Regions from separate parts of the Pseudoalteromonas sp. QJM3NY_22 genome, predicted to be linked through region 2. Evidence: predicted binding sites of a transcription regulator. Region 2 holds the regulator's gene; the other holds the start of a gene.
The links. The regulator NrdR, encoded in region 2, represses ribonucleotide reductase genes. The targets are predictions, from matches to a motif close to AAACACNANATNTNGTGTTT.

Region 1 (3,423 bases), 1.5 Mb from region 2:
TATGACCGAACATCAAAATGTAGATCACGCAGAAATAGCAAAATTTGAAGCCATCGCCGAGCGTTGGTGGGACCTAGACGGAGAATTCAAACCTCTTCACGAAATTAACCCGTTACGTTTAGACTTTATAGCAAATAAAACGCAAGGCTTATTCGATAAAGAAACACTCGACGTTGGCTGTGGTGGCGGTATTTTAAGCCAAAGCATGGCGCGCATGGGCGCAAAAGTAACTGGCATCGACATGGGGCAAGAGCCTTTAAGTGTTGCTAAGTTGCACAGTTTAGAAACTGGCGTAAATGTAGATTATATAAAAGTGCCTGCAGAAGAGTTTGCTTCACAAAATCCAGTGCGCTTTGATGTAATAACCTGTATGGAAATGCTTGAGCACGTTCCCGACCCGGCATCTATCATTCATGCCGTAGCCGCACTAGCCAAACCAGGCGCAGACGTGTTTTTTTCAACCCTGAACAAAACACCTAAAGCATACTTATACGCTATTATTGGTGCTGAAAAGCTTTTAAAAATGGTGCCTGAAGGTACACACGACCATAAAAAGTTTATAAAACCTGCACAGCTCATTGCATGGGCAGAGCAAGCGGGTTTAAAAGTTCGTGCAAGTACAGGCCTTTCTTATAACCCACTATCAAAGCAATATACGCTTAATAACGACGTTAGCGTAAATTACATACTTTATTTTGAGAAGTTAGCTTAATGGCTAACTCTCAAGCCCCCCACCCCCTTATTGAGTACGATGCATTTTTATTTGATTTAGACGGCACCCTACTCGACACTGCTGATGATTTAGGTGCCGCTTTAAACGCAGTGCTTATTAGCAATAAAATAGAGCCTGTTAGTAGTGATATATACCGTCCTGCTGCATCTAACGGAGCTGGCGCATTATTAGAGGCTGGTTTTAAAGCGTTATGGGACAAACAACCTCAAAGCGAGCTTATAAAGCAATTAATTGACGAGTACGCTGCAAACATAGCAAATCACACACGCTGCTTCAGCGGAGTTGAATCGTTACTTATCGCCCTAGATCAGAAAAAGATCAAATGGGGGATCATGACTAACAAACCAGGGTTTTTAACCGATCCTTTAGTTGCAGCTATTCCTGCTTTAAAAAATGCCAGTGTAGTAATAAGTGGTGACACTTTAGCAGAGGCTAAGCCATCACCTTTACCACTGCTACATTGTGCAAAGCTTATGCAAGTACAGCCAAAGCGTTGTTTATACATTGGTGATGCACAGCGTGACATACAAGCAGGCAAAGCAGCAGGTATGCATACCGCGACTGCACTTTGGGGTTACATTCCCAGTGAAGATGAGGCATTAAGCTGGAAAGCCAATTTAAACTGGCTAAGTCCAATTGATGGTTTTAACCATATATAGTGCTATGTTAATTAATAAACACTATATATTGTGATTGTGTTAGTTTTTATGCAAAGCTTGCTGATAAAAAAAGCAGTCAAAATTTATTTTTAAAATGCGTAAATTTAACAGATCATTAGTTGATTTTTGCATATTTCAACTTAAATGATTGTTCGAAGGTGAGTGTCTACTAACACAAATGCGTTATCCCAAAGTTATCCACAAACAGGGGCAATTATGTCCCTTGCAAAACAATGCAGACCACACTATCTTGTGATCTCTAAATTGAACAACACCAGATATTGTGGCCAAATGTTATTCAATTAAATTCACTAATTTGGTGAAACCTATAATAAATGAGCACTACACCTTGCTAATTTGAGGTGTAAACATTGGTCAAAATACATAATCCCCAAGGAATACAGGCAAAGCTATGAACCAACAGTTATCTGTAAGCAAACGTGACGGGCGTAAAGAGCCGCTTGATCTTGATAAGATCCATCGCGTTATTGAATGGGCCGCCGAAGGTTTAAATAACGTTTCGGTTTCGCAAGTTGAATTAAAATCACACATTCAATTTTACGATGGTATTCGTACCAAAGATATTCACGAAACCATTATTAAAGCAGCTGCAGATCAGATTTCAAAAGAATCGCCAGATTACCAGTATTTATCAGCGCGTTTAGCTGTATTCCACCTACGTAAAAAAGCCTATGGCCAATTTGAGCCACCACGTTTATTTGATCATGTAACTAAAATGGTTGAAGATAAACGCTATGATGCTCACTTATTAGTAGATTATACAGAGCAAGAATTAGATGAGCTTGATGCGTACCTTGATCATTCTCGCGATCTTAACTTCAGCTACGCTGCTGTAAAACAGCTTGAAGGTAAGTACCTCGTTCAAAACCGTGTAACAGGTGAAATTTACGAAAGCGCACAGTTTTTATATATTTTAGTAGCGGCAAGCTTATTTTCAGATTACCCACGTGAAACGCGTACTAATTACATTAAACGTTTTTATGATGCGGTATCGTTATTTAAGATTTCATTGCCTACACCAATAATGGCTGGTGTTCGTACCCCTACCCGTCAATTTAGCTCATGTGTATTAATTGAATGTGGCGACAGCCTCGATTCAATCAATGCAACATCATCAGCTATTGTTAAGTACGTTTCACAACGTGCGGGTATTGGTATTAACGCAGGTCGAATTCGTGCGCTAGGTAGCCATATTCGTAATGGCGAAGCGTATCACACTGGTTGTATTCCTTTTTATAAGCACTTTCAAACAGCGGTTAAAAGTTGTTCGCAAGGTGGTGTACGTGGCGGCGCTGCAACATTGTTCTACCCGCTTTGGCACCTAGAAGTAGAAAACCTACTGGTACTTAAAAATAATCGTGGTGTAGAGGATAACCGTGTTCGTCACCTAGATTACGGCGTACAATTTAATAAATTAATGTATTCTCGTTTAATTAAAGACGATTACATTACGTTATTTAGCCCATCAGATGTGCCTGGCCTTTATGATGCATTTTTTGAAGACCAAGCAGAATTTGATGCGCTTTACGTCAAATACGAACAAGACGAGTCTATCCGTAAAAAGCGTATCAAAGCCATTGAGCTTTTCTCTATGTTTGCCCAAGAACGTGCAAGTACAGGTCGTATTTACTTACAAAATGTGGATCACTGTAATACACACAGCCCGTTCATTGCTAAAGTTGCGCCTATTCGCCAATCTAACTTATGTTTAGAAATTGCATTGCCAACTAAGCCACTTAATAACGTAAATGACGAAGAAGGCGAAATTGCCCTTTGTACACTTTCTGCGTTTAACTTAGGTGCAATAGAATCACTTGATGAGCTTGAAGAATTAGCTGAGCTTGCTGTACGTGCACTTGATAACTTACTTGATTTCCAAGACTACCCTGTACCGGCTGCTAAAAATGCAACTATGGGACGCCGTACGTTAGGAATAGGTGTAATTAACTACGCATACTACCTAGCTAAAAACGGTAAACGTTATTCAGATGGTAGCGCGAACGCCCTGAC
Region 2 (3,423 bases):
ATGGTGGTCACTTAACTCACGGTTCTCACGTAAGCTTCTCTGGTAAGCTTTACAATGCAATCCAATACGGACTAGATGAAGCAACGGGCGAAATTGATTACGCACAAGTTGAAGCACTAGCACTTGAGCACAAACCAAAAATGATTATTGGTGGTTTCTCAGCGTACTCAGGTATTGTTGATTGGGCTAAATTCCGTGAAATTGCTGACAAAGTAGGTGCTTACCTGTTTGTTGATATGGCTCACGTTGCAGGTTTAATTGCGGCAGGGGTTTACCCAAGCCCAGTTCCTCATGCACATGTTGTAACTACAACTACGCATAAAACACTTGCTGGTCCTCGTGGTGGTTTAATTATTTCTGCATGTGGCGACGAAGCAATCTATAAAAAGCTTAACAGCGCAGTTTTCCCTGGTGGCCAAGGTGGCCCTTTATGTCACGTTATTGCAGCAAAAGCAGTGGCATTTAAAGAAGCGCTTCAACCAGAATTTAAAGTATACCAAACACAAGTTGTTAAAAACGCAAAAGCAATGGTTGCTGTAATGCAAGAGCGCGGCTACAAAATCGTATCTGACAAAACTGAAAACCACTTATTCCTACTCGATTTGATCGATAAAGATATTACTGGTAAAGATGCAGACGCAGCCCTTGGTAACGCTAATATCACAGTTAATAAAAACTCAGTGCCAAACGATCCACGTTCTCCATTTGTAACATCTGGTTTGCGTATTGGTTCTCCTGCAATCACTCGTCGTGGTTTCAAAGAAGAAGAATCAAAAGAGCTTGCTGGCTGGATTTGTGACGTACTAGATAACATCACTGATGAATCTGTACAGGCGCAAGTTAAAGAAAAAGTTAAAGCAATTTGTGCAAAATTACCTGTATACGCTTAATTGCATAAGCAGCAGTAATTTAGATCACATAGGCTAGGGGCCTGTTTATCTTTCGAGGTTTAATTTGCAGTAGTATGTTTGGTTTTTAGGCAAGGCAGAGTCTATGTAGTGTGGTTACTCCACACAAATAGGCGACAACGCAGCATAAATGCCAAACATGCACTGCCTTCGGGTTCGTCCTAGGGGCGATTTACTCTTTGTTGCTCGGTTTTTACTTAGCCCACTAGGTTACAAACCTCGCGCCGCGATTAAATCGCCCCTAGATAGAACAAATTTAATCCTGAAAGGTCAACAGGCCCTATTTTTTTGCTAAGATAAAAGACCGCTATTTAGCGGTCTTTTTTGTTTTAAAACGGAAGTACCGAGCTATGCATTGTCCATTTTGTACCGCAAAAGATACTAAAGTTATTGACTCACGCCTTGTTGGTGGAGGCCATCAAGTTCGCAGGCGCCGTGAGTGCAACGACTGCCATGAGCGCTTTACTACATTTGAAGGCGCTGAACTGGTTATGCCTCGTGTTATTAAACAAGACGGCAGCCGCGAACCATTTAACGAAGATAAATTATTAAATGGCTTAAATCGCGCACTCGAAAAACGCCCAGTGAGCACAGAGCAAGTAGACGAAGTAGTGAATATAATAAAATCGCAGTTGCGCGCTACAGGCGAGCGAGAAATTTCAAGCCATTTGGTTGGTGAATGCATTATGGAAGCCCTCAAAAAGCTCGATAAAGTAGCGTATGTAAGATTTGCCTCTGTTTATCGCTCGTTTGAAGACATACGTGAATTTGGCGAAGAAATTGCCCGCTTAGGGGAGTAACAATGCAAAGCCAAACTACTTTTACTGAACATGACGAAATGTATATGGCACGCGCCATAGAACTAGCCAAAAAAGGCCGGTTTACTACCACGCCGAACCCTAATGTTGGCTGTGTATTAGTTAAAAATAATCAAATAATTGGTGAGGGTTTTCATCAATTAGCAGGTCAAGGTCATGCTGAAGTAAATGCACTGGCAATCGCTGGAAAAAATGCACAAGGTGCAACGGCTTATGTAACGCTTGAACCGTGTAGTCATTATGGGCGTACGCCACCGTGCGCTGAAGGCTTAAAAAAGGCGGGCGTAGTAAAAGTAATTGCCGCTATGGTTGATACAAACCCACAAGTTGCAGGCAAAGGCCTTAAAATATTGAGCGACGCCGGTATTGACGTTGCTTATGGGTTACTTGAATCACAAGCGCGGGCACTTAACGTTGGCTTTTTTAAGCGTATGGAACAAGGCTTACCTTATGTGACCTGTAAAATGGCAGCAAGTATTGATGGTAAAACAGCGCTTAAAAATGGGCAAAGTAAGTGGATCACAAGCCCCGCTGCTCGCCAAGACGTACAGCTATACCGAGCGAAAAGCTGCGCTATTCTAACCGGTGCCGATACCGTGTTAGTCGATGATGCTAAACTTAATGTGCGACTAAGTGAGCTGCCTTGCACACTGCCTACTGATTTGCCGCTTCGCCAGCCCGTGCGTGTTATAATTGACTCTCAAAACCGTTTAACACCTGACCTTGCTTTATTTGAAATCCAAAGTGATGTAATTATATTTACCATTAAGGTTGATAAATCATTGCAATGGCCGCATTTTGTAAAGCATATTGAAGTCAGTGAAAGTAACGGTAAAGTTGATTTACAAGCCGTTTTAGAAAAACTTGGGCAACTGCAGTTTAATAATGTTTGGCTTGAAGCTGGCGCAACACTTGCTGGTAAAATGACAGAGCTTAATTTAGTTGACGAGTTTGTTTTTTATTTAGCGCCTAAACTAATGGGCCATGATGCAAAAAGTTTAGTTAATTTTCCTGAATTGACGAGTATGCAAAACACCGTTGATTTAACATTTAATGAATGTGCGCGCATTGGTGACGACTTACGTATCACCGCGTTAAAAACTCATTAAAATCACTTAATAAAAAGAGTAGCGCTATGTTTACTGGGATAATAGAAGCCACAGGCAAAATTGCTTTATTACAAAAAAAACAAGGCGACTTAGCCATTCGTATCCAAAGTGCTGACCTTGATATGAAAGACGTAAAGCTAGGCGACAGCATTGCAACCAATGGCGTTTGCTTAACCGTAGTTGATAAACATATTGACGGTTTTAGTGCTGATTTATCTAACGAGACGATTGGTTTAACCGGTTTTACTCACTATGCTTTAGGGCAAACGGTGAATCTTGAAAAAGCCATGCAACCTGTTTCGCGTTTAGGCGGTCATTTAGTATCTGGCCATGTTGATGGCATAGCAACGATTACAAGCATTACAGCAAACGCTCGAGCAACAGAGTATTGGCTTACAACCGAAGAAAATTTAATGAAATACATTCCGTACAAAGGTTCGGTATGTATTGATGGTATAAGCCTGACAGTAAACGCTGTAGAAGGTAATAAATTCAAATTAACAATTGTCCCACATACGAGTGAGCAAACCACAATTGCTCATTTTAAAGTAGGCACTCAAGTTAATTTAGAAGTCGATCAAATTGCAC

Region 1: the regulator NrdR is predicted to act here: its motif matches at 1,662-1,681, upstream of nrdA (class 1a ribonucleoside-diphosphate reductase subunit alpha).

What each region holds. Positions count from the first base shown of each region.
Region 1 is NZ_CM149655.1:2,374,967-2,378,389, forward strand. Features, by position in the region: gene ubiG (bifunctional 2-polyprenyl-6-hydroxyphenol methylase/3-demethylubiquinol 3-O-methyltransferase UbiG) at 2-712, shown strand; gene AC0VZ4_RS10745 (HAD family hydrolase) at 712-1,392, shown strand; gene nrdA (class 1a ribonucleoside-diphosphate reductase subunit alpha) at 1,805-3,423, shown strand, end outside.
Region 2 is NZ_CM149655.1:830,433-833,855, forward strand. Features, by position in the region: gene glyA (serine hydroxymethyltransferase) at 1-890, shown strand, start outside; gene nrdR (transcriptional regulator NrdR) at 1,259-1,708, shown strand; gene ribD (bifunctional diaminohydroxyphosphoribosylaminopyrimidine deaminase/5-amino-6-(5-phosphoribosylamino)uracil reductase RibD) at 1,711-2,835, shown strand; gene AC0VZ4_RS03705 (riboflavin synthase) at 2,862-3,423, shown strand, end outside.